DNA from 2 places in the Carnobacterium funditum DSM 5970 genome. Region 1 is predicted to be linked to the other one. Evidence: predicted binding sites of a transcription regulator. Region 1 holds the regulator's gene; the other holds the start of a gene.
The links. The regulator CtsR, encoded in region 1, represses protease genes until heat stress. The targets are predictions, from matches to a motif close to TTGGTCAAAAAAGGTCAAANA.
Positions count from the first base shown of each region.

Region 2: a site for CtsR is predicted at 14,446-14,466, ahead of BR44_RS03880 (ATP-dependent Clp protease ATP-binding subunit). Genes of this name have one in related genera too.

Region 1 is NZ_JQLL01000001.1:1,435,260-1,451,678, reverse strand. Features, by position in the region: rRNA gene BR44_RS06780 (23S ribosomal RNA) at 1-1,839, shown strand, start outside; rRNA gene rrf (5S ribosomal RNA) at 1,928-2,043, shown strand; tRNA gene BR44_RS06770 (tRNA-Val) at 2,068-2,143, shown strand; tRNA gene BR44_RS06765 (tRNA-Lys) at 2,145-2,217, shown strand; tRNA gene BR44_RS06760 (tRNA-Leu) at 2,257-2,341, shown strand; tRNA gene BR44_RS06755 (tRNA-Thr) at 2,351-2,426, shown strand; tRNA gene BR44_RS06750 (tRNA-Gly) at 2,430-2,501, shown strand; tRNA gene BR44_RS06745 (tRNA-Leu) at 2,550-2,638, shown strand; tRNA gene BR44_RS06740 (tRNA-Arg) at 2,645-2,718, shown strand; tRNA gene BR44_RS06735 (tRNA-Pro) at 2,744-2,817, shown strand; gene BR44_RS06730 (IS30 family transposase) at 2,968-3,903, shown strand; gene BR44_RS06725 (CtsR family transcriptional regulator) at 4,231-4,701, shown strand; gene BR44_RS06720 (ATP-dependent Clp protease ATP-binding subunit) at 4,719-7,217, shown strand; gene BR44_RS06715 (hypothetical protein) at 7,355-7,738, shown strand; gene BR44_RS06710 (helix-turn-helix domain-containing protein) at 7,972-8,832, opposite strand; gene tadA (tRNA adenosine(34) deaminase TadA) at 8,965-9,480, shown strand; gene proC (pyrroline-5-carboxylate reductase) at 9,500-10,312, opposite strand; gene BR44_RS06695 (cation diffusion facilitator family transporter) at 10,608-11,495, shown strand; gene BR44_RS06690 (hypothetical protein) at 11,656-12,912, shown strand; gene BR44_RS06685 (Ig-like domain-containing protein) at 13,029-15,785, shown strand; gene guaC (GMP reductase) at 16,139-16,419, shown strand, end outside.
Region 2 is NZ_JQLL01000001.1:845,378-861,796, reverse strand. Features, by position in the region: gene BR44_RS03945 (NAD kinase) at 1-199, shown strand, start outside; gene BR44_RS03940 (RluA family pseudouridine synthase) at 189-1,085, shown strand; gene mgtE (magnesium transporter) at 1,114-2,478, shown strand; gene BR44_RS03930 (ComEC/Rec2 family competence protein) at 2,604-3,587, shown strand; gene BR44_RS03925 (hypothetical protein) at 3,591-3,875, shown strand; partial or broken gene mtnN (5'-methylthioadenosine/S-adenosylhomocysteine nucleosidase) at 4,052-4,402, shown strand; gene BR44_RS03915 (GNAT family N-acetyltransferase) at 4,734-5,168, opposite strand; partial or broken gene BR44_RS12135 (peptidase M42) at 5,510-5,719, shown strand; gene BR44_RS12130 (zinc-binding metallopeptidase family protein) at 5,781-6,032, shown strand; gene BR44_RS03905 (AI-2E family transporter) at 6,240-7,355, shown strand; gene BR44_RS03900 (FAD-dependent oxidoreductase) at 7,653-9,011, shown strand; gene BR44_RS03895 (thermonuclease family protein) at 9,269-9,610, shown strand; gene BR44_RS03890 (peptide chain release factor 3) at 9,919-11,502, shown strand; gene BR44_RS03885 (DUF1827 family protein) at 11,692-11,973, opposite strand; gene BR44_RS03880 (ATP-dependent Clp protease ATP-binding subunit) at 12,155-14,392, opposite strand; gene BR44_RS03875 (hypothetical protein) at 14,581-14,781, shown strand; gene BR44_RS03870 (phosphocarrier protein HPr) at 14,972-15,238, shown strand; gene ptsP (phosphoenolpyruvate--protein phosphotransferase) at 15,238-16,419, shown strand, end outside.

The DNA of each region.
Region 1 (16,419 bases):
GGGTTGCTTAGACAACTAGGATGTTGGCTCAGAAGCAGCCATCATTTAAAGAGTGCGTAATAGCTCACTAGTCGAGTGACCCTGCGCCGAAAATTTACCGGGGCTAAACATAACACCGAAGCTGTGGATAGAACTTAGGTTCTATGGTAGGAGAGCGTTCTAAGGGCGTCGAAGCTAGACCGTGAGGACTAGTGGAGCGCTTAGAAGTGAGAATGCCGGTATGAGTAGCGAAAGACGGGTGAGAATCCCGTCCACCGAATGACTAAGGTTTCCTGGGGAAGGCTCGTCCTCCCAGGGTTAGTCGGGACCTAAGTCGAGGCCGATAGGCGTAGACGATGGACAACAGGTTGAGATTCCTGTACCAGTTTGTTTTGTTTGAACAATGGAGGGACACAGTAGGCTAAGGAATACGCACTGTTGGATATGTGCGTCCAAGCAACAAGTCTTGAGGTGAGTCAAATGCTTGCCTCTATTAAGGACAAGTTGTGATGGGGAGGGAAATTAAGTACCGAAGTTCCTGATGTCACACTGTCAAGAAAAGCTTCTAGTTAGAAACAATCTGCCCGTACCGCAAACCGACACAGGTAGTCGAGGAGAGAATCCTAAGGTGTGCGAGCGAACTCTCGTTAAGGAACTCGGCAAAATGACCCCGTAACTTCGGGAGAAGGGGTGCTGACCAATTGGTCAGCCGCAGTGAATAGGCCCAAGCAACTGTTTATCAAAAACACAGGTCTCTGCTAAATCGAAAGATGACGTATAGGGGCTGACGCCTGCCCGGTGCTGGAAGGTTAAGAGGATGGGTTAGCTTTCGAGCGAAGCTCAGAATTGAAGCCCCAGTAAACGGCGGCCGTAACTATAACGGTCCTAAGGTAGCGAAATTCCTTGTCGGGTAAGTTCCGACCCGCACGAAAGGCGTAATGATTTGGGCACTGTCTCAACGAGAGACTCGGTGAAATTATAGTACCTGTGAAGATGCAGGTTACCCGCGACAGGACGGAAAGACCCCATGGAGCTTTACTGCAGTTTGATATTGAGTGTTTGTACAGCTTGTACAGGATAGGTAGGAGCCTATGAAGCCAGGACGCTAGTCTTGGTGGAGGCAATGGTGGGATACTACCCTTGCTGTATGACCACTCTAACCCACAGCCATAATCTGGCTGGGAGACAGTGTCTGACGGGCAGTTTGACTGGGGCGGTCGCCTCCTAAAGTGTAACGGAGGCGCCCAAAGGTTCCCTCAGAATGGTTGGAAATCATTCGTAGAGTGTAAAGGCAGAAGGGAGCTTGACTGCGAGACCTACAAGTCGAGCAGGGACGAAAGTCGGGCTTAGTGATCCGGTGGTTCCGTATGGAAGGGCCATCGCTCAACGGATAAAAGCTACCCTGGGGATAACAGGCTTATCTCCCCCAAGAGTCCACATCGACGGGGAGGTTTGGCACCTCGATGTCGGCTCATCGCATCCTGGGGCTGTAGTCGGTCCCAAGGGTTGGGCTGTTCGCCCATTAAAGCGGTACGCGAGCTGGGTTCAGAACGTCGTGAGACAGTTCGGTCCCTATCCGTCGCGGGCGCAGGAAATTTGAGAGGAGCTGTCCTTAGTACGAGAGGACCGGGATGGACACACCGCTGGTGTACCAGTTGTTCTGCCAAGAGCATCGCTGGGTAGCTATGTGTGGACGGGATAAACGCTGAAAGCATCTAAGCGTGAAGCCCCCCTCAAGATGAGATTTCCCATCACGTAAGTGAGTAAGACCCCTGAGAGATGATCAGGTAGATAGGTTGGAAGTGGAAGTACAGCGATGTATGGAGCGGACCAATACTAATCGGTCGAGGACTTAACCAATTTTTAAACGATGAAGAAACGGTTTTAAGCCCTTACAGTTAAACACTATCCAGTTTTGAGAGAACAACGTTCTCTTATATGTAAGATGTGTGGTGGCGATGGCAAGAAGGTCACACCTGTTCCCATGCCGAACACAGCAGTTAAGCTTCTTAGCGCCGATGGTAGTGAAGGGTTTCCCTTTGTGAGAGTAGGACGCTGCCGCGCATCGAACATTTATTTTTCTCATATGGAGGTTTAGCTCAGCTGGGAGAGCATCTGCCTTACAAGCAGAGGGTCGGCGGTTCGATCCCGTCAACCTCCACCATGAGTCATTAGCTCAGTTGGTAGAGCATCTGACTTTTAATCAGAGGGTCGCAGGTTCGAATCCTGCATGACTCATAACTATTCATTCAGATGACTAGTTATAGCCATATTTTAGCGGGTGTGGCGGAATTGGCAGACGCACTAGATTTAGGATCTAGCGTCGAAAGACGTGGGGGTTCAAGTCCCTTCACCCGCACCATATTTTTAAGCCGGCTTAGCTCAGTTGGTAGAGCATCTGATTTGTAATCAGAGGGTCGAGGGTTCAACTCCTTTAGCCGGCACCATTAGCGGAAGTAGTTCAGTGGTAGAACGCCACCTTGCCAAGGTGGAGGTCGCGGGTTCGAACCCCGTCTTCCGCTTACTAGTTAAGCTAGTAAGTGATGCAACAATCATAACTTGTTCAAAATGCCGGGGTGGCGGAACAGGTAGACGCACAGGACTTAAAATCCTGCGGTGAGTGATCACCGTGCCGGTTCGATTCCGGCCCTCGGCACCATATATAGCACCCATAGCTCAATTGGATAGAGTACCTGACTACGAATCAGGCGGTTAGAGGTTCGACTCCTCTTGGGTGCATTTTTTCAAGAATTACTAAAAATTACGGGAAGTAGCTCAGCTTGGTAGAGCACTTGGTTTGGGACCAAGGGGTCGCAGGTTCGAATCCTGTCTTCCCGATAAATAAAAAAACCACTTATTCTAAGTGGTTTTTTTTATTATCGATGAATTGTAATATTAAGTGCAACACCCAGGTGAAATAAAAGAAACCCATGGCGGTCTCGTGTAGAATGAAGTTACTACACTAAACATTCGACTGGAGGACTCACCATGAGCTACACTCATTTTACCATAGCTGAACGTTCAAAAATAGAAACACTTCTTGAATTAGGATTCTCAATCCGTGGGATTGCCCAAAAACTAGGTCGTGCTCCTTCTTCTGTGTCTCGGGAACTTAAGCGAAACCCTGATTATCAATGTGAGAAAGCACAAAAGCAATCTGAACAAAATAAAGCCAATTGTGGAGCGAAGCCAAAACTGACCCCCGAAAACAAAGAGAAAATTCAGGAAAAATTGAATCAAACGTGGTCTCCTGAACAAATTGTAGGTCGGTTGTTTCAAGGTAAACTTTCCTTTAAAACAATTTATCGTTGGATTTATTCTGGACTCTTACAGGTTCCATTGTCAGTATTAAGACAAAAAGGAAAACGACAAAAACCAAAAGAAACTCGCGGTAGATTCAATGTGGGCACTTCCATTTCTAAACGACCAAAGGAAGTAAAGAAACGCACGACCTTCGGCCATTGGGAATTAGATACCGTGGTATCAGGGCGAGGACAGGCAAAAGGTTGCGTGGCGACCTTTCTAGAAAGGAAAAGTCGTTGGTACCTCGCAATCAAAATGCCCAATCGATCCGCTTCCTCTATGGAAGCAGCCCTCCGAAAACTAAATACTCTCTTGCCCGAAGCAGCTTTTCAGAGCTTCACAACGGATAGAGGAAAAGAATTCAGTTGTTACCCCATTATTGAAGAGGAATTAAAGATCCCTGTTTATTTCGCAGATCCTTATTCTTCTTGGCAACGAGGAAGCAATGAAAATAGTAATGGACTCCTAAGGGAGTTCTTTCCGAAGAGAACCAACTTTGATCATGTAGAACAGGAAGAACTTCAAAAAGCTTTATATCTGATCAATAATAGACCCAGAAAATGTCTTGGCTATCAAACATCTCAAGAGATCTTCATGGGAGAGGTGTTGCACTTAATTTGACAAACTATCTATCTAAAAAATTTAAAACCAAAAAAGATGAGAATTTAAGTGCCCTTGCTTATACGTATACTAGAAAAATGATGTGTTTAAATAAAAATGAGTAGAGTTGCTTTTCAAATTCATTATTTTCTCGTATAATTAAAGTCAGTATTAGTCAAAATTTGATGGATACTTTAAAAGTTAGTTTTTAATGAAAGAATGAATAATCAAGTCTGGTGTTGAGACGAAAAGAAAAGGAGTGTTACTGAAAGAACACCGTTGCAATGTATGGTAAAAATAGGTAATATGTATACCATACAAACTCATTGTTTCAGTAACAAGTCACACATGAACAATCAGAATATGTCGGATATCATTGAAGCTTATTTAAAAAAGGTACTTGGAACGGATGAGCGAGTCGAAATTAGACGTAGTGAAATGGCAGACCGATTTAATTGTGTTCCTTCTCAAATTAATTATGTGATTAATACACGATTTACAGTTCAACAAGGATATTTAGTTGAAAGCAAACGTGGTGGTGGCGGGTATATAAGAATAATTAAAGTTAAATTGCTAGATGAAGTAGAGATGTTAGATATGATGATTGATGTAATTGATAGTGAGATATCACAAAGAAACGCTTATTCAATTGTAGAAACACTTTATGGAGATAATATGATTGCTAAACGAGAAGCTAGCCTAATGCTTTCAGCTATGGAAAAGTCAGTTTTGTCTATAGAAGATTCTAAAAAAGAAAACGAATTGCGGGCAAGGATATTGATTGCTTTTCTAAATAACTTAAGATACGAACAGTCGTAAAGAATGGAGGTAATATTATGGATGAATTATTCTCAGAAAAAGCAAAAGCGGTCTTAATGTTAGCTCAAGAGCAAGCTAAAGAGTTTCGTCATCGTTCGATTGGTACGGAACATATTTTGTTAGCTCTTGTAGTTGAACAAGAGGGAATAGCGGGCAAAACGCTTCGTGAGTTTTCAATAACTGAAAAAGAGATAAGAGAAGAAGCAGAACATTTTACTGGTTACGGAACGATGAAGTACGATTCCAAAGATACCATTCTTCCTTATTCACCACGAGCGAAAGAAGCTATTACATTAGCAACAGATGAAGCTAGACGCATGGGAGCTTCTTTAGTAGGCACTGAACATTTGTTGCTTGGTTTACTACGCGAAGAGGATGTATTGTCTTCTAAGATTTTAACGAACTTAGATATTAATTTAAATAAAATACGTCAAATATTATTGAAAAAAATAGGGATTACTGATGCAAACAATGGTAAAGCTAAGCGTTCTAAATCAGCTATTAAGCAAACAACCGGAACTCCAACACTTGATGCTTTAGCAAGAGATTTAACAGCTAGTGCTAGAGCTGAAAAGATTGATCCAATTGTTGGACGTCATACAGAAATAAAACGTGTTATCCAGGTTTTAAGTCGTCGGACTAAGAACAACCCAGTTTTAATAGGTGAAGCAGGAGTGGGTAAGACAGCCATAGCGGAAGGATTAGCACAAAAAATTGCTGCTAGAGAAGTTCCACATACATTAATTGGCAAACGTTTGATGATGCTTGATATGGGTTCACTGGTTGCGGGAACAAAGTATCGCGGAGAATTTGAAGAACGTATGAAAAAAATTATAGATGAAATTTATCAAGATGGAAATGTCATACTATTTATTGATGAGTTGCATACATTAATCGGTGCAGGCGGTGCTGAAGGAGCAATAGACGCTTCGAATATATTGAAACCAGCATTAGCTCGTGGAGAATTACAAACTATAGGTGCTACGACATTGGATGAATATCAAAAATATATTGAAAAAGATGCAGCTTTAGAAAGACGTTTCTCACCTATCCGTGTTGATCAGCCTACACTAGAAGAGACAGAAGATATTTTATTAGGCTTACGTTCACGTTATGAAAATCATCATGGTGTTGAGATTACTGATGCAGCAATTCATGCAGCTGTTCAATTATCTTCTCGTTATATAACATCTAGACAACTTCCAGATAAAGCAATCGATTTAATAGATGAATCAGCTTCAAAAGTACGACTAGATTCTTCTAGTAAACCATCACCAATGGTAGCAGCACTCAAACAGTTAGAAACGTTAATTGAAGAAAAGGAAGTGGCTATTCAATTACAAGATTTTGAAAAAGCGGCTAAAATTCGTTCAAGTGAAATGAAGCAACGAATAGAAATTGAAGGCATATTAGAAAAAATTAAACACCCTGCTCCAAATTCAATGAATTTAAAAGTAGAAGAAACAGATATTGCGGAAGTGGTCTCTTTATGGACAGGTATCCCAGTGAAACAAATGGATCAAAAAGAATCAGAGCGTTTGTTAAAATTGGAAAAAGTATTGCATAATCGTGTAATAGGACAAGAAGAAGCAGTTAGTGCAGTAGCTAGAGCTATCAGAAGATCTAGAAGCGGATTGAAAGATCCTAATAGACCTATCGGCTCATTTATGTTTTTGGGTCCAACAGGAGTAGGGAAAACAGAATTAGCTAAAACATTAGCTAATGCTATGTTTGGTAGTGAAGAAGCATTAATTAGAGTTGACATGTCTGAATTTATGGAAAAATACAGTACAAGTCGCTTGATTGGTTCCCCTCCAGGTTATGTAGGATATGATGAAGGTGGACAATTAACTGAAAAAGTACGACAAAAACCCTATTCTGTTATTTTATTGGATGAGGTTGAAAAAGCTCATCCAGATGTCTTTAATATTTTATTGCAAGTATTAGATGATGGTCATTTAACAGATTCGAAAGGACGTAAAGTAGATTTTAAGAATACAGTTATGATTATGACTTCCAATCTAGGAGCAACATCCTTGAGAGATGAAAAACTAGTTGGATTTAGTACAAAAGATAAGAAAAAAGATCATAATACGATGGAAAAAAGAATTAAAGAAGAGTTGAAAACAACGTTTAGACCGGAATTTATTAACCGGTTAGATGAAATCATTGTATTCCATGCGCTTGAAAAACCTGAATTGAATAAAATTGTTAAGCTATTGGTACAAATGGTTACTAAGCGTTTAGAAGAAATGGATATTCATGTTAAAATGACCCAAGCTGCTATAGATGTCATTTCTAAAGCAGGATTTGATCCAGAGTACGGAGCACGGCCTTTACGCCGTGCGATTCAAAAAGAAATTGAAGACCGCTTAAGTGAAGAGCTATTGAGTGGGGCAATTAAAGTGGGAGATCATGTAACTATCGGAGCTTCAAAAGGGAAAATTAGAGTTACTGTGAAGGATAATACTAAAAAGAGTGAAAATTCTACTCCATCTGACCCAGTAAAAGCTTAATAATACTTTTATAAAATCATCGGTTCAGTAAATAACACCTGACATTGCTCAATGATGTCAGGTGTTTTTATTCGTATCTTTTTTTTTTTTCTGTTATGATTAAGGTACAGATAGAATAAAGGGAGATGTGAATATTTATGAAAAGAAGTACACGTAACTTACTAGTAGGTTTAGGCGCTACAATGGCGGTAGGGGCTGTTATTTTATCCGCATCTGATAGAACTATGCTTAAGATAGAAGCCTACATGAATCGCCAAAAAGCGAAAAATTTTGTTAAAGATAAACTAAAAGGTAATGAAAAAGCTTTAGATGTTGTTGGAAATTTATCTGACGAAGAGGTTGTAAACTTATTAAAAGTTGTTGATAAAGTCAGCGATTTAAAAGGACAAGTTGGAGCTTATACGGGTCATTTGAAAGATGCAACGAATGAATTTAAAGATATGTTCATGGATAAGAAGGAAAGAGCAACTGGAAAAGCAGAAGATTTTGTAGGCGAAGTTAAAGATAAAGTAAAACGATAAAAAGTTGAATTAAAAATAACGGAGTGGGACATAAAGTGTTTAGACCAAAATTACTTCACGAAAATCGCTCGTTGATTGCAGACCATCGAGCATTTTTCGTGAAGTGGATGTTGGGTTTGCTTTTTGAAGCACGCTCTAGAATAAAAATTCGGATATGCAAGAAAGAGACTGGGACACATTTGTCCCAGTCTCTTATTTTTATAGTACTTTTTATAAACCTGTAAAGATAATTTTTAAAAAATTAATAAATAGCAAAGCAATAAATCATTCATATTACGTAAAGACAAGCCACTTATATCGTGAAATCGATCTATTCGATACTGCAATGTATTTCGATGAACATATAATGACTTAGCCGCCAAACTGATATTTCCTTGACTGTGCCACATAGCTAAGATCAATTCTTTTAACTCAGGTTGACTAGTATATTTTTGTTTTAATATATGCATGAGCGCACTTTTTTCTAAGGCTTCAGAGGTGTAATAACTTAAGGCAACGATAGGTAATGAAAGCAGAGATTTACCTTTATTTTTTTGTTTTTCAAAAATAAACTGTTCTTCTTTAAAAATTGTTTTAAACTCTTTGTCAATCGGCCAAAATTGACCAATATAGCAAATGGTCTTAATTGAAAAGTCATCATCAAGCGTTTGGATGATACCTGAAAGTTCATCTAAAGTTAATTGGTCATCAGATTTTTTTTGAATCAATAACCCAGAATTTTCATCTATAAAAAAGGCTTCTTCACTGTTGCTAAAGATACTTTTGAAAGCATTAAGCCAAGTTTTTTTTTCAAAATAGGAATCTTTTTTTAAAAGAGCGAATTGGATAATACGGAAATCGTTATTAAAAGTTAAGGATGGAAGTTCTAGTCCATTAATTAAATAATTTTGCCATTTTGAGGCCATTGAAGCAACTTTAGTTTTTTTTGAAGCAAACAAAAGCTGCAATAATTTAATTTCAGATGGAGATTTATTTTCTTGTTTGAATTGAATCCATTGGTTTTTAAAAGGGAAAGAAATAAGATCAGAGTTTTCTACAGATAAGTTTGTTAATTGAGCATCAGGATAAATAAGTTTGATTTCATTAAATTCCAAGACAACACCTCGTTTCACTAAATAGTAAGTTCCTCTTTTATTGCTATATTTCTTTGTAGTCTAACATTTCCCCTCAAGTTTGTAGATGAGTTATGATATGATAACAGTAATAAATTAAGAAAGGCTGGACTTATGCTGACATTACAAGAAAAAGAATACTTTATGAGTGAAGCGATTAAAGAAGCTAAAAAGGCTAGAAAAAAATTAGAAGTACCTATTGGAGCAATCATCGTTCTAAATGGTCGGATCATAGGACGAGGGCATAACGATCGGGAAGAAAGTCATGATGCAACAGCACACGCTGAAATGTTTGCCATTAGAGAAGCAAACAAAACACTTGGAAATTGGCGTTTAGAAGATGCTCAGTTATTTGTTACATTAGAACCCTGTTCAATGTGTAGTGGCGCAATGATTTTATCACGTGTTAAAGAATTGTATTATGGAGCAGCAGATCCCAAAGGCGGAACAGCAGGCACATTAATGAATTTGTTAACAGATAGTCGTTTTAATCATCAAGTAGAAATAGAGCAGGGTATTCTTGAGTCTGAGTGTAGCGCGCTATTAACAAATTTTTTTAGAGAATTACGCAAACGTAAAAAAATAGAAAAAGCTGAACTAAAAGGGTTAAACGAAATGCAAAAAGACTAAATTAACTTTAAGGAAGATACTAATCGTTCATTAGTTCTTGATCTTTTGCAATAGTAGCATCGACACCTTTAATAACTGTCGAAATAAATTTTTCATCTTCTAAAGCGACAATTCCTGCAACGGTTGTACCACCAGGTGAAGAAACTTGATCGATTAGGTTCCAAGGAGATTGATCACTTTCCAAGACTAACTTTGCACTGCCTAATACAGCTTGGGCAGCAATTTTTGTAGCTAGTTCTTTAGGCATACCATTTTTAACAGCTCCACGGGCTAAGGAATCAATAAAGAGAAAGGTATAGGCTGGTGAACTACCTGCAATAGCAATAAAAGTACTAAAATCTTTTTCTGCTAGCTCGATACTTTCACCTATCGATTTAAACATACCTAATATATACTGGACTTGTTCGGGAGAAGAAAAACTATTTCCACAAACAGCAGTCATACCTTCACCTATAACCGAATTCAGATTTGGCATCACTCGAATGATAGAATTTGTAGATTTTACTCCAATTAAATTAGTTAATTTTTGAAGGGATGTCCCGGCAGCTATGGAGACTAATAGAGGATGGTGTTTTTCAATAGCTGAACTTAAGTTAGGTAGTATTTCAGCAAGCACATTAGGTTTAACAGCCAGCACAACAATGTCTACGTTAGCAATCAACTCTTCATTTGAGGAGCAGATAGTCGTTTTTGTTTCGGCTGCGAAAACAACTAATTTTTCTTTTGTTCTACTATATAGATATATGTCTTCACTATTCATGTAATTTTTTTCAATGATTCCTTTGATAATGGCACTAGCCATATTTCCTATTCCGATAAATCCAACTTTCATAAGTAACACTCCATTCTTTAGAACATAGTAAACTGCTATTATTTTAACATAAAAACCAGGCCGCTGTTTATGTGTATCATCTTTTAATTCGTTTATATAAATCATTAGTCAAAATTAAACATATCCTGTACCAAAAGAAATAAAGTGATAAAATACAATTCATGTTTCAAAAATAGGTGTTTACATATTTAAGTTGAAAGAATGATTCTATTATCTTTCTTTTATAAAGAGCATAAAATAAAATGAAATAAATTAAAAAATAACTATCAAATAAGTTAAAGAGGGGCAAATTGGGATGCAAGAACGTTATGAAGAATTAAAAAGAGCTGAAAAAGGAGCGATAGTAAGTATTGTAGCGTACATTGTTCTCTCTTTGACTAAAATATTTGTTGGTATTACGTATCAATCTGTCGCCTTGAGAGCAGACGGGTTAAATAATTTAACAGATGTTTTCTCTTCTGTAGCTGTTTTAGTTGGACTAAAGTTAGCTAGAAGGCCAGCAGATGATGACCACCCTTATGGACATTGGAAAGCAGAAACAATTGCAAGTTTGGTTACTTCTTTTGTTATGTTATTAGTAGGGATTCAAGTTTTTTATTCTAGCTTTAATCGCATTATTGAAGGAGAAAATGTCGCGCCTGAAAAAATTACTGGGCTGATAGGATTTATAGGTGCCATTATTATGCTGGGAGTTTATTTTTATAACGTAACTCTTGCAAAAAAAATTAATAGTGATGGATTAAAAGCGGTTGCAAAAGATAATTTCAGTGATGCGCTGACAAGTTTAGGAACAACGATAGCTATTATCGGTTCAATGCTAGGTTACGTTTGGATGGACGGCGCGATGGCCATTATTGTAGCGGTTATTATTATCAAAACGGGTGTAGAGATTTTTCGAGATAGTGTGTTCTCTCTTTCTGATGGGTTTAATACAGAAGACTTGAAAAGATATAAAACCAGTATTTTAAGTATACCAAATGTCCTTTCAGTTGAAGATATTAAGGCACGAAAGTACGGAGCGAATATTTATGTGGATGTGACGATTTTGGTTGATGCTACTTTGACCGTGCTTCAAGGTCATCAAATTACAGAAAATGTAGAACGAGTTCTAAAAGACTCCTATGGTATAATCGATATTGACGTTCACGTAGAACCTGATCGAATTAATGGGACTGATAAGTAAATGTGTCTTTTTTATGAAGGGATAATCAGTCTAAACGTGTACATTTGGTAGCGTTTTAGTTGAAAACAGCTAAAATAACAAGCATAATAAGGTTAATTGAAAGCTAAGACATTTTTTAAACCGATGGATGATAAGTAACGGAATAAAAAGGAGGTAGAAGATGGCTAAAAAATTTAGGCATCAATTGCTAGGTTTGTTCTTTTTAATAACTGTTTCATTAGTGAAAATAAGGAACATTTCAAGAAAAGTAACTAAGTTATCCCCGAATGTCCGAGATAAATTGATCATTATTCATGACGACATTACACCGTCAAAGATGATGAAGCCAATAATCTCTCTTACTGCAAGTTTAAGTTTTGTTGCTTTATCTCTAATAAGCCTATCAAAACTAGTTAAGAAAGCTACGAAGCATCCTCTCCCAAAACGCATCAAACTCAATGACAATTTTCCTGAATCAAATTCAAAAACATTTCTAACAATCCCTACACCTTATAATGATGGAACAAACTGGACTGGCAGAACGAATCAAACAACACATCCATCAGTTATTCAATTTAAGGATAAATGGAAGGGCTATAAGTATTGGATGACATTTACCCCATATCCATACGGAAATAATAAAAAAGAGAACCCTAGTTTAGTTGCTAGTCATGATGGTATTAATTGGATGGTACCTCCTAATGTATCAAATCCTATCGTTTCTAATAAGACTATACCTGCATATCTTTTTGATACGTATCTTTCTGATAGCCACTTATTATACAACAATGACACTGACGAATTAGAATTATGGTATCGCTATGTGAACAATAGGCAAAAAAAAGAAATTCTTTATCGTGTTAGATCAAGTGATACCATCCAGTGGACAGCTCCAGAAAAACTGATAGTCGATTCAAAAAATTTATTGCAGTATGTTTCTCCTTCTATTATTTATGAAGAAAAAAAATACAAAATGTGGATCATGCGTGATTGGTATATCTATTACTTAGAAAGCTCAGATGGAAAAAAATGGAGTGATCCCATCCCAGTCGATAGTGAAAATAATCCTATTCACTCATGGCATCCGCATGTTTGTAAAATAGATGAGACTTATTACTTATTAAATAATGACAATAATACGAATACAGGTGCTGGTGGAAAAATATATTATAGTACGTCCAATGATGGTATCCACTTCACTAAAGAACAATTCATTTTGGGTTTTACTGCAAATGGCTTGAGTTATGATTCAACTGGGGTATATAGAGCAAGTATGACTATTGGAGAACAAGGGGTGTATTTATATTATGGTCAAGTTTCTAGTGCTTATCAGTGGACAATCGGTCTTTCTATTGGTCCAGATTTAAATAATTTGGTAGGAGTAGATGAAGCGAATTTAAATTTATACCAAACGATTTCTAATGAAAATTTAAATTGACATTTTATTAGTAGAGGAGGGCTGAGGTTAAGATGCTGATTAGAAAGATTAAGTTAAAGATTTAAAATCCGTTGTTTTTTAATGATTTTTTGATAATTAAGAAAGAAGGCGAAACTATGATTAAACGAGCAATTTGGATTTTTCCGTTAGTTGGTATTATGCTAGTGAATATAGATATATCTGAAGTATCAGCTGAAGAGACAGAAGAGCCAAAAGAATTTTTATTAGAAGAGATAAGAAAAGATGATCAACTTTCAGTAATACCACAAGACACATCACAAGAAATACCACAAGACACATCACAAGAAATACCACAAGACACATCACAAGAAATAGCACAAAAAACATCACAAGAAATAGCACAAAAAACATCACAAGAAATAGCACAAAAAACATCACAAGAAATACCACAAGACACATCACAAGAAATACCACAAGACACATCACAAGAAATACCACAAGACACATCACAAGAAATACCACAAGACACATCACAAGAAATAGCACAAAAAACACCACAAGAAATACCACAAGACACATCACAAGAAATAGCACAAAAAACACCACAAGAAATACCACAAGACACATCACAAGAAATACCACAAGACACATCACAAGAAATACCACAAAAAACACCACAAGAAATACCACAAGACACATCACAAGAAATACCACAAGACACATCACAAGAAATACCACAAGACACATCACAAGAAATACCACAAGACACATCACAAGAAATACCACAAGACACATCACAAGAAATACCACAAGGCACACCACAAGAAATAGCACAAAAAACACCACAAGACACACTCACAGTAGGTACCCCCGAAACTATTATATTAGATTCCATCAGTGTTACGCCACCGACAACTGCTTCATCTATTGGTGAAACGATAGGTCGCTTAGAGGTAGTTTATAATCCAGGTAATGCACTAATACCTAAATGGGAATATTGGTGGTCCACAAATCCGAATATCGCTACAGTTGATGCAGGAACAGGTATGATTACAACCTATCGAGCAGGAACGACAATGATTATGGTTGAAGTCGATACAGGACAAGAAGCAGGAGCACTGCTGGCGGTAAGTGATTCATCAACTCCAGCGGAGGAACTTCTTGAATCCATCAGTGTTACGCCACCGACAACTGCCTCATCTATTGGTGAAACGATAGACCGCTTAGAGGTAGTTTATAATCCAGGTAATGCACTAATACCTAAATGGGAATATTGGTGGTCCACAAATCCGGATATCGCAACAGTTGATGCAGGAACAGGTATGATTACAACCTATCGAGCAGGAACGACAATGATTATGGTTGAAGTCGATACAGGACAAGAAGCAGGAGCACTGCTGGCGGTAAGTGATTCATCAACTCCAGCGGAGGAACTTCTTGAATCTATTAGTGTTACGCCACCGACAACTGCCTCATCTATTGGTGAAACGATAGACCGCTTAGAGGTAGTTTATAATCCAGGTAATGCACTAATACCTAAATGGGAATATTGGTGGTCCACAAATCCGGATATCGCAACAGTTGATGCAGGAACAGGTATGATTACAACGTATCGAGCAGGAACGACAATGATTATGGTTGAAGTCGATACAGGACAAGAAGCAGGAGCACTGCTGGCGGTAAGTGATTCATCAACTCCAGCGGAGGAACCTCTTGAATCTATTAGCATTGATTCTTCTAGAACAAATTTGGAAGTTGGTGAAACGATAGACCGCTTAGAGGTAGTTTATAATCCAGGTAATGCACTAAAACCGAAATGGGAATACTGGTGGTCTCAGAATCCGGACATCGCAATGGTTGATCCAGCTACAGGAGTAATTACAACAATCAGAGATGGAAGAGTGACTATTATGGTTGAAGTCGACACAGGTCAAGTAGCAGCTGTAAAATTCATCGTAGGAGTAATAGCCGAAAATGGACCCAATTCTCAAATATTCTTACCTCTTCCGACTGTTTATGATGATGGAAGTGATTGGGCGGGACGCACAAATCAAGCAACACACCCTTCAGTTATTCAATTTGAAAACAATTGGAATGGCTATAAATATTGGATGGGTTTTACGCCTTATCCATATGGAGATGATCAGAAAGAAAACCCAAGTGTTGTGGCTAGTCACGATGGAATTAATTGGGTAGTTCCTGAAAATATTTTAAATCCATTAGTACCGATTGAAATTGAAAATGCCTATAATTCAGATACACATCTGGTTTACAATAATACAACAAATGAATTAGAGCTTTGGTATCGCCAAGTTCAAAATGCTACTATTACAGAAACGTTATACCGTATCAAAACAACAGATGCATTAAATTGGACGATGCCTGAACTAATGATTTCGGCCTCCTCTAATAACTTCTTACAGTATATCTCACCTTCCGTTATCTATGAAGAGGGCAAATATAAAATGTGGTTCAATCGTGATTGGGAAGTTCACTATGCAGAAAGTTTAGACGGCAAGAATTGGAGTGAAGTTGTTAAAATTAATACTGCTGGACAGAATGTTCATACTTGGCACCCAAGTGTTCAAAAGTTTGATGATACGTATTACTTATTGAACAATGATAATGATACAAATATAGGTGTACGAGGTGCAATTAGATACAGTACGTCTAGTGACGGTATCAACTTCACTGAAGAGAAATTTATTTTATCCTATAGGGATGATGGAGAAAGTTATGACTCTGCAGGCGTTTATCGAGCTAGCATGGCGGTCGGAGAACATGGCGTTTATCTCTATTATGGTCAAATTTCAGAATCGTACCAATGGACAATCGGTATGTCTATCGGAGCTAATTTAGATAGTTTGGTTGGTTTAGATGAGGAAACATTAGCCGGTTTTACGAGAGTTTAATAGTTTGCTTATGAAAAAAATCAAGTGTTTAGTATAGAAAGGTTCTGCTATTTTCGGTTGAATGTCACTGAGAGTAGGGGAGCTTTTTTTTTGATTAAAAAACGTATCTTTTATACTTGGGCAAACATATTATTCGTGTTTAAAAGATAAGAATGGTGTTTTTCCTATAAAACATGTTTTAAAAAACGCGGAAAAGTAGAATAGACTTTGACAAATAAAAAGAAATGCGGTAAATTGGTTAGTGAGCGAACTATTTTCGAAGAGAATTAAGCTAATGTTCGTTTGTGGGTATAAAAATCACTGATAATATAGAATAAGCAGACAATAAAGAAGAGAAAGAGGTTTTCAAGCTAATGAAAGTTTTTGATTATGAAGACATCCAACTGATTCCGAATAAAAGTATTGTGCAGAGTAGAACAGAATGTGACACAAGTGTGAAATTGGGTAATCGCACGTTTAAATTACCAGTTGTTGCGGCTAACATGCAGACAGTAATTGATGAAGAATTAGCTATCTGGTTCGCTGAGAATGATTATTTTTATGTGATGCATCGGTTTGAAGAAGAAAAACGTCGCCCATTTATAATCGATATGCATAAAAAAGAATTGTACGCTTCTATCAGTGTCGGGGTAAA
Region 2 (16,419 bases), 590 kb from region 1:
GTGGATACGAATAAGACCCGTTACAACAGATGGATTTGTACTGACTGTCGATCAATTATCATCATCTGAAAAAAATATCGTTGAATTACAATATTGTATAGCAGAGGAGCGTATTCATTTTGCTCGTTATCGGCATACACATTTTTGGAGTAGAGTAGAAGACGCGTTTATTGGAGCGAAAAATAAATATGAAGTTTAATTGGATTTATGAGTCATCGGAAAAACAACAAGTAAAAACGTTTTTAAGAACAAAAGGAATTTCGAGAGGATTACTAGCAAAAATAAAATTTCAAGGTGGGAAAATTGAAGTTAATCACCGCGAAGAGAATGCCGTATATTATCTTGAAGACAAGGATCAAGTAGACATCACCATACCAGATGAAAAAGGTTATGATACGACCATGCCTATCGATATTCCAATTGATATTATTTATGAAGATGCACACTTTTTAATTGTCAATAAACCTTACGGTGTAGCTTCAATTCCTTCAAAGGTTCATCCAAAAGGTACCATGGCCAATCGTGTAAAAGGATATTACGTACGCGAAAATTATATTGATCAGGTCATCCACATTGTTACACGTTTAGATCGGGATACAACCGGTTTGATGCTGTTTGCTAAACATGGTTATGCTCATGCTTTATTAGACAAAGAGCTGAAATTAAAGCAATTACATAAAAAGTATGTTGCTCTAGTAACTGGGAAAATAACAGATGAATTACATGGGAAAATAGAAGCTCCAATTGGTAGACCAGAAGACTCCATTATTAGAAGAATCGTTCATCCAAAAGGTAAAACAGCTTTGACTGAATATTGGGTAAAGGAAAGGTATAATCAAGCAACTTTAGTAGATGTCCAATTGCATACGGGAAGAACTCATCAAATACGTGTTCATTTTGCGCATATTGGTTTCCCATTGATGGGTGATGATCTTTACGGTGGAGAAAAAAATGAATGGATAAAAAGACAAGCTTTACATTGTCGTGAATTAGATTTTATCCATCCTTTCACACACAAAAAAATTGTATTAGAAGCAGACTATCCCGAAGATATATCAGAATGGCTCAAACATAATAATGGATAGAATTGCCTTTTAGAAAGGAGCCTTATTATTGAATGAAGCACAATTAGAAATGGAAGGAAAATTAGCTTTATTGAAGCTTTATTTAGAAGAAAAAAAATTAGAAGAATTTCGTTTCGAATTTTTATCCTTACATGCTTATGAACAAGGTCAATATTATTTGTCATTAACGGAAGAAGAAAGAAAGCGAATGTATTTTTACCTTTCACCAAAAGAAATGGCGGATATGTTTGAAATTCTGGAAGAAGATGAAGAGTCTGTTGAAGTTTATTTAAAAGAAATGGATCCTCAATACGCGGCTGACATGTTGAGTGAGATGTATACGGATAATGCGGTAGACATTTTAAATCAATTAGAAAAAGTAGATTTACGTAAGTATTTAAATATGATGACCGCCGATAATGCAAATGAAATAAAAGAACTGCTTCATTATGAAGATGAGACAGCAGGTTCGATTATGACAACTGAATATGTTTCAGTGGAGGCGACACAAACAATTCAAGACGCTATGCATATCTTAAAAAGCAAAGCTTTAGATACAGAGACCATTTATTACATATATGTGATAGATACTGCTGAAAAACTTGTAGGTGTTATTTCTTTGAGGGATTTAATTACTCATGAAGACGATGAATTAGTTTCGGATGTAATGGGAGATCGTCCTATCTCAGTAAATGTAACAGATGATCAAAACGATGTTGCTAAAACTATTCGGGATTACAACTTCTTAGCTGTTCCCGTGGTAGATAAAGATGATTATCTTTTAGGCGTCATCACGGTTGATGATATTATTGACGTTATCGATGAAGAAGCCGCAAGTGATTACTCCGGTTTGGCCGGTGTTGATGTTGGCGAGCAATCTGAAAATCCCTTTATAGCAGCTTCAAAGCGGTTGCCATGGTTGATTACGTTATTGTTTCTAGGAATGGGAACAGCATCGTTAATCAGTCGATATGAAGTGTTAGTAAGTGAAGCTAGTATTTTAGCCGTCTTTATATCTCTGATAACTGGTACAGCTGGTAATGCAGGAACCCAATCATTAGCGGTAGCGGTTAGGAAATTAGCAGACAACGATGACAAAAGCAAAAGTTTTAGTCGTCTAGTTATCAGTGAAGTTTTAACAGGTGTAGTTACAGGTTTGACAACAGGAGTTACTATTTTTTTAGTAATCGGTATTTGGAAAGATAACTTTATTCTAGGTTTTGTTATTGGAACAGCGATGCTTTTTGCAATTATTGTAGCCAATTTAGCAGGAAGTTTGATTCCTATTTTAATGGATCGACTAGGTTTTGATCCCGCGGTCGCAAGCGGACCGTTTATATCGACTCTAAGTGATTTAACAAGTGTCTTAATTTATTTTAATATTGCAGCTTATTTTATGAAGTTTTTTATATAATTTTTTTTGGGGTAATAGAAAAAAAGTTGAAAATAAATCAATAAAGACAACTTTCTTTTTTTAGAAAGTTTTTTTTAATAGTAAAGGATTGAAATAAAGTGGTTTATCGGAAAAAAAAGAAAAAATTGACAAAAAAACAAAAAAATCGACAAATGAAAGTAGCGACATTAATTTTTATTATTCTTTTTTCTTTTACAATTGGATTGTTTTTAGGGAGAAATGATAGGCCAGTTAATTATATTAGTGAAAAAATAAATCAATTTAAAGAAGAATGGATTCTTGTTTTTCAAAATCATTCTACAAAAACAAATAATAATAATCAAAGCATTGTTCAGAATGCACAATTTCATTTTTTAAATGTAGGTCAGGGATCTTCGACGTTACTCCAATCGGATGATGGAACAACTATTTTAATTGATACGGGTCGATACGAAGATAAAGATAAAAAAATCTTGACTTATTTAGACCGCTACATTGGAACGGGTGGGAAAATTGATTTACTGATTTTCACTCATAATGATTCCGATCATATTGGATATGGCGATTTGATTTTGCAATATTATGATGTTCAAGAAGTATGGATGAACGGCTATGATTCAACCAGTAAAATTTATGAACGTGTACTGGATGCAATCGGAAATAGCAATACACAATATGTTGAACCAAAAAATGGAGAAACACATCAAGTTGGTCCTTTTTATCTAGAAGTGCTAAATCCTGGGACCGAGTTAAGAAACAACCCAAATGATGATTCTATTGTGACTAAGGTTTCATTTACTAATTTCAGTGGATTATTTAGTGGAGACGCGTCTTCACGTGTTGAAAAAAATATCATAAAAGATGGAGCAAATTTAAACGCTGATTTACTTTTAATGGGTCATCATGGTTCAGAAACCAGTACAAGTAAAGAATGGGTAGAAGCCATAAATCCGGAAATTAGTGTTTATTCAGCAGGTGAAAACAAGGGTTATCGTCATCCGGGATTAGAAACAGTAGATCGACTAAACAAAATGAATATTCCTATTTATGGAACGGAAAAAAATGGAACGATTACGATAAAAGCTAATAAAGATGGAACATTTATTGTTGAAACTGAAAAGGAGGAATAGAAAATGCGAGTAATTTTAGAAGAATTAGAAGGAGATGTTGCTCGACTGATTCCTGATAATGGCAATGATCCAATTGAAATAAGTAGATGGAATTTACCTAATGAAGTAGTTTTAGGTGATGTTTTTGAAATCTATTATGAATCAAATCGACCATCGATTATTGAAAAAATTAATTTAATTCCGAATGAAAGAAATAGGCGTTTGGAAAAAGTAAAAACAAAACGAGAAATCCTAATTAAAAGAACGGAAGGAAAAAAATATCAGGTGAAGAGACTAAAGGATAGTTGAAAAGTGTGATGTTAGTCGCTAATTTGGTTGAACAATAAAAATAAGGAAAGAAGGTTTGAAAAAATAAAAATCGCAATTTTTGCTGCAATGGCTGAAGAAGTTAGGTCTTTACGAGAAAAGATGGGAATGAAAAAATCACAGTTGCTAATGCGGTATTCGAATAAGGATTATTAAATGGCAATGATATTGTCTTAGTTCAATCTAGAATTGGTAAAGCGAATACTGCATTGTCTACAGCGATTTTAATAGAACGGTTTACGTCTGACTTTATTTTAAACACTGGTTTTGCAGGAGGGATGGATCGCTCTTTGTGCATTTGGGATATCGTTATCTCAACAGAATCAATTTTTTGCGATGTCGATGCAACTGTTTTTAATTATACTTTAGAACAAGTTCCAGAAATGCTAGCTAGTTGCCAAGTAGATGATAAATATAGTGAACTTGCTCTTAAAGTATTTGTTGAATTAGATACTAGTCAAAAAATAATATGCGGTTTTAATCCTTACAGCAGATTCTTTTATGAGTGATAAAAAAAGAGTAGAAGAAATTAGAAGATGATTTCCAACTGCGAAAGCTGCAGAAATGGAAGGACTGCTATTCATCAAACAGCCTATCACTAAGCTATTCCATTCATAAATATTAGAAGGTTATCAGATATAGCAGGTGAAAATGCAGAAGCAGGTTTTGAAAAAATAGGAATCTTGCAGCAGAAACATTGATGTTGTTTGTTGAAAAATTCGTTGATTAATTGGTGGAATTGAGCAAATAAAAAAATAACGAGCGTATTTCCTTTTCTAATAGGGAAATATGATCATTATTTTTTATTTTTAAATCTTATTGTTTAAACTAGTAACGTGGTTAAACTAAGCTTTTAATCATATCGTGATGAGGGATGCCTGCATCCAAATAGCCTTCACTATTAATCGAATAACCCAAAGAGGAATAAAATCCGATAGCTTGGTCTTGAGCTCCTAAAACTAAAGAAACACGTTTTTTTTCAATCGCAAAGCGTTCTATTTCAGCCATAATCTGTTTGCCAATTTGTTTGCCACGGTAGTTTTTTAAAACAGCTACACGTTGTACCTTATAGGTGCGTTGATCCATTGGCAAAAGTCTAGCAGTAACAACAGGAATTGAATCTAAATAGCCGACTACATATGTGGTTAGAGTTTCAAATTCGTCTACTTCCATTTCTGGTGGTACTTGTTGTTCATCTACAAAAACCTTGTTTCGAATAGATAATGAATCTTTATAGATAGTAGAATTTAAATCAGTTGACCAAAAATAATTCATAACTTACCTTCTTTCTACGTTATTCTGGCTCTAAGAATAACATAGAAAATAGGATGTTTCTAGAGGAGACGAACGGTAGGAATAAATCTTTATTTTCTATCACCACTAACATATAATGATGAAAACAGTAAGATGGAGGTGAAATAATGAATAATAAAACAATTGGATAGATGAAATATTTAGCCAATATACCTTCTCCAACTGGAAACACGAGTCAAATAATAAAAAGAAATAAAGCAAATCCTTACAAAATTAGGATATGATGCTTATGAGAATAATAAAAGCAGTTTAATAGGAACTGTTAAATGAAAAGACCACAAAAATAACGTCTAGTAACCGCTCATGTAGATACACTTGGAACGATGGTACAGGCTATAAATCCGGATGGTCGCTTGAAAATGAATCTGATTGGAGGGTTTCGATATAATGCGATTGAAGGTGAATATTGTACTATTCAGACTTCTCATGGAGAAACGTATACAGGAACAATTCTTTTACATCAGACAGGCGTTGACGTCTATAAAGAAGCCGGTACAGTTCAAAGAGATTAAACAAATATGGAGATTCGTATTGATGAAAAACTCAAAGTAAGGAAGAAACAAAAAATTAGGTATAGAAGTCGGAGATTTTATTAATTTCGATCCTCGAACAGAGGTAACAAAAAGTGGCTCTATTAAATCCCGCCATCTTGATGATAAAGAAAGTATAGCCCTATTATTAAATTTTTTAGAAAAAATAATGAAAGAAAAAATTGAATTACCTTATACAACTCAATTTTTTATTTCTAATAACGAAGAAATTGGATATGGAGGAAACTCAAATATATTTGAAAAAGGAGTAGAATATTTAGTAGTAGATATGTGAGCTATTGGTGACAATCAACAAACGGATGAATACTCTGTATCTGAAAGACAGTAGTAGATGTTCGTCATGCGTTAATCGGTGCAGGAATCGATGCTAGCCATGCAAATGAAAGAACTCATAGGTTTTTAATAGAAGTAACGGAGAAATTAGTTGGAAATTATTTACTAAGCTCTATGATGGATTCAGTATAAAAAAGGAGATGGAAAAATGGAACTCTTCAGGAAATCAAAATTAATGTTTTGGTCTATCTGGCTATTAGTTATAGCAACTTTAATTTTTATGTCAACAAAGATTGATTTTATATTTCAACCAATTACAACATTTGTGTCAACGTTGTTTACACCGATACTGGTAGCAGGATTTTTGTACTATCTTTTGAATCCTATAATTAATTTAATGGGAAAAACTAACATAAAACGTAAGTATGGCATTATAATTATTATGCTTTTATTTCTAGGAATAGTTGTTATTTTGATTGTTTCAGTACTTCCTATTTTAGTTAATCAAATTGGGCAATTGATCTCTAATATCCCGGACTTAATTAAGTCCTTGGAAGATTATTCTAGAGAAATTATTCAAAAACCTTGGTTAAAAAACTTTAATATAGAAAAATCAATGAACAAATTAGATTTATCTATTGGAAATATAGCTAATATTGTTTTTTCAGCAATTACAAATAGTGTAGGTTCAATTTTTGGAGCAGTTGCGAATACCACTATTGTTATATTTACCGCTCCTATTATACTGTTTTATATGTTTAAAGACGGACAACATTTTCGACCAGCAGTAGCAAAATTTTTTCCAAAAGAATTTAGAGGACAAATGATTGAGCTGCTTGGTCAAATGAATAATACGATTGCTTCGTATATTAGTGGACAATCATTGGTTTGTTTGATGGTTGGGATCTTTACGTTCATTGGCTACTTAATTATAGGTATGCCTTATGCATTGTTGCTAGGAATCATAGCAGGAATTACTAATATTATTCCTTATGTTGGTCCTTATATTGGTGCAGCACCTGCAGTCATTATTGGTTTAACTATTTCTCCAACAAAAGCAATTTTGGTGGCATTAGTTGTCTTAGTGGTGCAACAAATAGACGGTAACTTCATTTCGCCAAACGTAATTGGAAAAACATTAGCGATACATCCCTTAACTATTATTGTAATTTTATTAGTTGCAGGAAATCTCGCTGGACTTTTGGGTATGATTTTAGGTGTGCCATTCTATGCAGTTGTAAAAACGATAGTTGTCTATTTACATGATATGATAAATATAAAAAAGAGACACCAAAATTTACAAGGCGAAGACAATAAAAAGTAATACAGTTCTTCCAAAAACTCAATATAGTATCTATATACTTAAAATAAGCATCCAAAAGAAAGATATCTTTCTTTTTGATGCTTATTTTAATGAAATAATATGTTTGTTTTAATGAAATAAATTAGTTAAATGACATTAAATCACTAATATTATTTAGTGAAATAATTCTTTAAGTTTCCTTTTTTAAATATATTGTGATATAGTTTAATTGTGTTTGGTGAAGAATAATACCAATTAAATGGTGTTAATTTTATTAAACAAATCCAATAAAAAGTTAATAATAGGAGGAATTACAACATGAAAGTAATCGTAATTGGCTGTACTCATGCTGGGACATCAGCGGTAAAAACAATTCTAAATGAAAACCCTTCAGCAAAAGTAGCAGTTTTTGAACGTAATGATAATATCTCATTTTTATCATGTGGAATTGCACTATACGTCGGTGGTGTAGTAAAAGACCCAGCAGGGCTATTTTATTCAAACCCTGAAGAATTAACAGCTATGGGTGCAACAGTGAAAATGGAACACAATGTTAAAGAAATTGATACAGTTGCTAAAAAAATAGTTGTTGAAAATATTAAAACAGGTGAAGTATTTGAAGAATCGTATGATAAGTTAGTTAACACTACAGGTTCTTGGCCAATTATCCCACCTATTCCTGGTATTGATCATAAAAATATTTTATTGTGCAAAAATTATAATCAAGCAAATGAATTAATTGCTAAATCAAAAGATGCTAAAAAAATCACAATAGTTGGTGGTGGATATATTGGTATCGAGTTAGTTGAAGCTTTTGCTGAGTCTGGTAAAGAGGTAACACTAATCGATGGTTTAGACCGAATTTTAAATAAATATTTAGATAAAGAATTTACAGACGTATTAGAAGCAGATTTGCAAAAACGTGGCATTAAAATGGCGTTGAACCAAACAGTAAATGGCTTTAATGCTAATGAAGCTGGTGAAGTTGTGTCTGTTGTAACTCCCAAAGGTGAGTATGAAGCAGATTTAGTTGTTTTGTGCGTAGGATTCCGTCCTAATAACGATTTATTAAAAGGTAAAGTAGATATGTTACCAAACGGAGCAATTATTGTAGATGATTACATGAGAACAAGTAATTCTGATATTTATGCTGCAGGAGATAGCTGTGCAGTAAACTATAATCCAAATGGTGGACATGCTTATATTCCTTTAGCAACGAATGCTGTTCGTATGGGAACACTGGTAGGGAAAAATATTGTAGAACCAAAAGTTAAATACAGAGGAACTCAATCAACATCTGGTTTATATTTATTTGGGTTTAATATTGGTTCAACAGGAGTAACTACTAGTGGCGCACCACATTTTGATTTAGATGTTCGTTCTGTTTTGGTTAAAGATAATTATCGTCCGGAATTTATGCCGACCACTGAAGAAGTTTTAATGCAATTGGTCTATGAAGTGGGAACAAATCGCATCGTTGGTGGACAAATTATGTCTAAATATGATGTAACACAATCTGCTAACACTCTTTCTTTAGCTATTCAAAATAAAATGACTATTGAAGATTTAGCATACGTTGATTTCTTCTTCCAGCCTCACTTTGACCGTCCTTGGAACTACTTGAATATATTAGCTCAAGCAGCAGTAGAACAAGAAAGAAAATTAGCTGAAAAATAATTTAGGATACTATTTTTAGAATCGAAGGAAAGGAGGAAGGGACATTTGTCCTTTCCTCCTTCTTTATTTTACGCATAGTAACTGAAAAGAAACTAATTAATGATTGAAACTATCTTTATTTGGTTCAATCTTTCGTCAAGAAGTTTTTTGTATTACAATAGAAAAGCGGGTTGTTACCATATGATAGGTGTAATATGATAATGATTGAAAAAGTGAAGTTACCTATTAATAGGAAGTGAAGAACTTGAGGAAAAATAATGTTAGGTATTATAGCGGTACTTCTTTCTATGATAGGAAGTTATTTTGTTTTAGATTCTCCAAACACGAATTCATTAGTGGAATTAGAAGCTAAAGGATTATCGATAGAATTAGAAAGAGTGATAAATGGGGATACGATTATATTTAATCAAAATGGAGAAAGTCAAAAAATACGTCTATTTTTAATGAATACTTCTGAAAGTACGATAGCTAAGACTGGTGCAACTCAACTATTCGGAAAAGAATCAAAAGAATGTTTATCAGACTATTTAATGGGAAAAAATGAGCTATTAGATATGAACCTACTTAAGAAAAAGAAAATCAATATGGATGTACATTAGCCTATCTATTTGCTGATGATGTATTAGTCGAAGAAGAACTAGTTCGTGAAGAGCAAGCGATAGTAGTCTATAAAGAAGGTTAAGAACATTATTTTAACAGATTAAAAGAAGGAGATAAAAAGAATAGTTGGTCGAAAAAGGGTTATGCAATGAAATATAGATTTAATAATAAATAAAAAATCTTGATGAGTGTGCTATAATTATTTAGATTATAGTTAAGGAAGAGTTCTACAGAAAAGGGTATTGACTTGTAACTGCATGCCAGTAAATAAAAAGACTAAATAATGATTTAAATGAGGGATAATAATATGGAACAGAAATTAAAAGACGAAGTAGAATCAAGAAAAACTTTTGCGATTATCTCCCATCCGGATGCTGGGAAAACAACAATCACTGAACAACTCTTATTATTTGGTGGAGCAATCCGCCAAGCAGGGACAGTGAAAGGTAAAAAAACAGGTAAATTTGCAACTTCTGACTGGATGGAAATTGAAAAACAACGTGGCATATCCGTTACTAGTTCAGTTATGCAATTCGACTATCAAGGCAAGAAAATTAATATTCTAGATACGCCTGGGCATGAAGATTTTTCAGAAGATACGTATAGAACGTTAATGGCTGTGGACAGTGCAGTAATGGTTATTGATAGCGGGAAAGGGATTGAACCTCAAACTAAGAAATTATTCCAAGTTTGTCGCATGCGTGGCATTCCAATTTTTACTTTTATTAATAAGCTTGACCGCGATGGCAAAGAACCATTGGAATTACTAGAAGAACTTGAAGAAGTGTTGGAAATTGATTCTTATCCTATGAACTGGCCTATTGGAATGGGAAGAGGTTTGTTAGGGCTATATGATAACTACAATAAAAAGATTGAAATTCATCATCCTGAAATAAATGGGAAAGACGGAGAAAAAATCGTTGAATTAAATGCAGAAGGTAAAATAGAAGGAGATCATCCTATAAAAAAATCTTCTCTATATGATGAAGCGATAGAGGATATCGAGTTATTAAATGAAGCAGGAAATAAGTTTTCCGAAGAAAAAATTCTAACTGGACAATTAACACCAGTATTTTTTGGATCTGCTTTAACTAATTTCGGAGTCGAAACTTTTTTAAATACTTTTCTGAATTTTGCACCTAGTCCATCTTCTCATAAAGATGTGGCAGGCGATAAAATCCCAGCAACAGCAGATGATTTTTCAGGTTTCATCTTTAAAATACAAGCAAACATGAATCCCGCTCACCGTGACCGTATTGCGTTCATTCGAATTTGCTCAGGCGAATTTGAACGCGGAATGGATGTAACGCTTGCTAGAACGAATAAGAAAATAAAACTATCTAACTCAACTCAATTTATGGCTGAGAGCCGTGAAACAGTTCAACGAGCAGTTGCAGGAGATATTATTGGCTTGTATGATACAGGTAATTTTCAAATTGGTGATACTATTTTTGAAGGAAAAAAAAATATTGAGTTTGAAAAATTACCGCAATTTACACCTGAAATTTTTATGAAAGTTTCAGCAAAAAATGTAATGAAACAAAAATCTTTTCATAAAGGTGTTCAACAATTAGTACAAGAGGGAGCGATTCAACTGTATAAAACGTTCCATACAGAAGACTATATTCTGGGAGCAGTAGGACAATTACAATTTGAAGTTTTCCAGTATAGGATGCTACATGAATACAAGTCAGAAGTGATTATGACTCCAATAGGGAATAAAATTGCACGTTGGATTAAGCCAGAACAATTGGATACAAGTATGTCATCTAGTCGAAATTTACTTGTTCGCGATCGTTATGATCAACCTTTATTCTTATTTGAAAACAAATTTGCTATGCACTGGTTTGCAGATAAGTATCCAAATGTAGAATTGACATCGTTGCTTTAAAAATGAAATAAGGGGCTAGGACAAAAAGTCCTTAAAAAAATACACTCCCAAAACTAATGAATTATTTACTCATTAGTGGGAGTGTATTTTTTTATATTTCTATTTAACTTTAAAGGAAGAAGACAATTTTTTTTGTGGAAAATATTTATGTCCTAGCCAATTTATAAAGGAAGGGGAAAAAAGAAATAATTATTGTTCTACTTGTATGGATAATTCAACGATGTTAGGAGCGTGTAAAATATCTACTTGATTAAGTTCCGCCTCTAAAATATTCTCAATGGCGTATTGAATCTCTGTATTCTTTATATTACGGTGATTGTTTAATAAAAGAACATCTTCATGAGTAGGAGCTCCCGAAAAAATTATAGTTGTCGGACCTAATGTATAAACTTTAATAAAGTTTGCATCAGTACTTCCTAATTGCTCGGTTACTAAATCTATATGGCTATTGGTAACGTCAATAAGCTTCATTTTTTCACCTCTTTTTTAAATCTATTATATTAAGGCCATTATATAATTAATAGTTAGTAAATTCAAAGCATATTAATTGAGTGAAACAGAATACAATATAAAAAACAGAAAAATTATTCTGAAATATATAATCAAAGACTGTCTAGAATATCGTCTAAACAGTTTTTTGAATGAATAAAATTTATTTAGCCGTTTCGTTAGTAGTTTGATTTGCCTTTGTTATTGAAGTGATGTCTTGTTCAGATGTTACGATAATCTCATCATATTCATTAATTGAAGCTGCTAATTTTTTGATTTCTGGGTAATCAATATAAAAATCAGCAATGCGATCTTCTATTTGTTCTTGAATGATGCGACGTAATGGTCGAGCTCCTAGTTGAGGATCGTATCCTAGTTCAACTAATTTTTTCTTAGCAAGTTCATCAGCTTTTATACTAATTCCCTGATCTTTAAGCATATCGTTAACATCTTGTAACATCAAGTCAACAATTACAAGTAGGTGTTCTTGTTTTAAGGAATTAAATTCAACAATTGCATCAAAACGGTTAATGAATTCTGGCTTAAAGAAATCAGTCAAATGATTTAACACGGATTTTTGATTACCTTTAGCGGCTGCAAAACCAACATTTGCTTCTATTGAACCACTACCAGCATTACTAGTCATAATAATTATGGTATCTTCGAAACTAACGGTACGACCTTGTGCGTCAGTTAGACGACCATCTTCCAAAATTTGTAAAAACATGTGTAAAACATCTGGATGTGCTTTTTCAATTTCATCTAAGAGCAAAATACTGTATGGATTATGACGAACTTTCTCAGTTAGTTGTCCTGCTTCGTCATAGCCTACATATCCTGGAGGGGAACCAATTAATTTAGAGACGCTGTGTTTCTCCATGTATTCGCTCATATCAAAGCGAATATAAGCCTCTTTGTTGCCAAAGAGCTCTAAAGCTAGTTGTTTAGCTAATTCTGTTTTACCAACACCTGTTGGCCCGACGAATAAAAATGATCCAATCGGGCGATTTTTTTTATTCAAACCGATACGACTTCTGCGGATAGCTTTAGAAATTTTTTCGATTGCTTGATTTTGTCCAATGACATGTTTACGCAAGTCAGTTTCTAAGCTACGAAGTTGTGTTTGTTCTTTTTCTTTAAGTTCACCCACTGGTATATTGGTTTTAGTTTCAATGATATGAACCATATCTTTTTCCGTGACAATAGGACGTTCCTCGGACTGAATAGTTTGTTTATCGCGCATAGCTGAAAATTTTACTGCTTGATCACGATAGAACGCAGCTTTTTCATAATCTTCTTTCTTTAAAGCTACTTGTTTTTGTTGAGCAGCTTCAGCAATTTTATCCTCAATAACTTTTGGATCAACTACTTGAATCGTCAAGTTCTTTTTAGAACCAGATTCATCAAGTAAATCAATAGCTTTATCTGGTAAGAAACGATCCTGAATATATCGGTTAGATAAAAGAACAGCATCCCGGATTGCTTCATCAGTGTAAGTTACTTGGTGATACTCCTCGTATTTGTTTTGGATACCTTTTAGAATATCAATGGTTTCGTCTACTGAAGGTTCACTTACGCGGACAGGTTGTAAACGTCGCTCTAAAGCTGCGTCTTTTTCAATAGTACGATATTCTTTTAGAGTAGTAGCTCCAACCATTTGTAGTTCACCACGTGCTAAAGCTGGTTTTAACATATTCCCCGCATCCATACTACCCTCTGCACTGCCGGCCCCTACAATTTCGTGAACTTCATCTATAAAAAGAATGATTTTTGGATTTTTTTTCATTTCATCCATTAATTGCTGCATCCGTTCTTCAAATTGTCCTCGGACACCAGTTCCTTGTACTAAAGAGGCAACATCTAATTGAATAACTTCTTTATTCATTAATTTTTCAGGTACTTCAGCATTTACAATTTTTAGAGCTAAACCTTCTACTACAGCTGTTTTACCAACACCTGGTTCACCGATTAAAACGGGATTATTCTTTGTACGACGATTCAAGATTTCAATCACACGCTCAATTTCTTTATTGCGACCAATAATAGGATCGATAGCACCATTTCTTGCTAAATCAGTTACATTCGTACCATATTCTCCTAAGAGGCCAGTTATTTTATTTGTAGGAGGTTGTCCGCTCCCACCACTATGAATATTTTGAGTAGGTTCGAAATTTTGATCATTCTGTTTAGGCGAATTTATAGAACGGAAAAAATCATCTAAATTACCTAAACCAAAAGGATCTTGTGGAGTTTGGCGATTATTTTGACTAGTTCCTTTACTGTTTGCTTCCTTTAATAAACGGTAACAATTTTGGCAGATATCTAATTGGCCTTTTTGACCATTCATATTTGTATATAAATGAATAGTTGCATCTTGTTGATGACAATTTTGGCATAACATATAGCACACAACCTTTCGATGATTAATTTTTAAGGTATAGAAGATGGTTTTTGTGTTTGACCTTCCCTGACCTTGTTTTTTATTATACACTGACCTTGTCTGACATTCAAGTGAATTGTTCTATCTTTTATCAAAAAGTTAGAGTACAATAAACATTTATTAAATAAGGATTTCACTTTAGAAGGGGAATGACAACTAAAATGGATAATAGTCAAATTGAAGAAAATGTTGAGAAGTTAGTAAGAGGCGAAATGGAAGAAATCATTATAAAAAAAGAGGATTTTATGAAGTTCAGAGAAATCTGGTTAAATCATCCAAAAAAAAATTCGATTATTGGCAAAGCAAACCACTATGGTGAAGTTAGTTATCATTATAATTCAATCGAATAAACTGGTAATAAACAACATGATACAAAGAAAAAAAAGAAAGTAGTTGTAGAATCTTATTAAAAATGGTAACCTATGAAGATGTAAGGGTTATTTTTAAATAGCGTGTTCTTTAAACAAAACTGTTTGGAAAACAACTACTATAGAGAGAACCCTCATAAAATTATTTTTTATTAAAAGGAGATCAAACATAATGGAAAAACGCGATTTTCATGTAATAGCTGAAACAGGGATTCATGCACGTCCAGCAACTTTATTGGTACAAACAGCTAGTAAATTTAGCTCAGATATCAATCTTGAATACAAAGGTAAATCTGTAAACTTAAAATCTATCATGGGTGTAATGTCATTAGGCGTTGGCCAAGGTGCAGAAGTTGTTATTAGTGCAAATGGTACTGATGAAGCAGAAGCAATCTCAAGCATCGAAGAAACAATGAAGAAAGAAGGTTTAGCTGAGTAATGGTTGAAAAATTAAAAGGGATTGCAGCAAGTGACGGCATTGCTACAGCAAAAGCTTATCTTCTTGTTCAGCCCAATTTATCTTTCGACAAAATCTCAGTTGAAAATTCTGATTCAGAAATAGACCGTTTAAAAAATGCCTTAAATAAAGCTAAGCAAGAACTTGAGCTGATTCGTTCTAAAGCTGCTGAAGCTTTAGGCGAAAAAGAAGCTCAAGTTTTTGATGCACATTTGATGGTTCTTTCTGATCCTGAGTTAATTGGGAGTATCGAAAGTAACATAAGCGATAATAAAGTAAATGCTGAAAGCGCACTTAAAGAAGTAACAGATATGTTTATCGGTATCTTTGAAGGGATGGAAGACAATCCTTACATGCAAGAACGTGCTGCTGACATTAAAGACGTTACAAAGCGTATATTGAGTCATCTTTTAGGGGTAAGGTTACCCAACCCATCAATGATTGATGAAGAAGTAATCGTTATCGCACATGACTTAACTCCAAGTGACACAGCTCAATTAAACCGTAAATATGTAAAAGCTTTTGTAACAGATATTGGCGGGCGGACTTCTCACTCAGCAATTATGGCACGTTCTCTTGAAATTCCAGCAATTGTTGGAACTAAAACTATAACAGATTTAGTTAAAGAAGGAGACAACATTATTGTAGATGGTCTAGAAGGTGACGTATTAGTTCATCCAGATGAGACTGATATTTCTGCTTACGAAGAAAAAGCAAAACAATTTGCAGCTCAAAAAGTAGAATGGAATAAGTTGAAAAATGAAAAAACATATACTGCTGATGGGAAACATATTGAACTAGCTGCCAATATTGGAACACCTAAAGACTTAGTTGGGGTTAAAGATAATGGTGGAGAAGCTATTGGGTTGTACCGTACTGAGTTCCTTTATATGGATTCACCTGACTTCCCAACTGAAGAAGCTCAATTTGAAGCCTATAAAACTATCTTAGAAGGTATGGGAGACAAATCAGTTGTTGTTAGAACAATGGATATCGGTGGAGATAAAGAACTCGCTTATCTAACACTGCCTCATGAGATGAATCCGTTTTTAGGATACCGTGCAATTCGTATCTGCCTAACAGAACCAGAAATGTTTAAAACACAATTGCGTGCATTATTGCGTGCTTCTGTTTTTGGTAAATTGCGTATCATGTTCCCAATG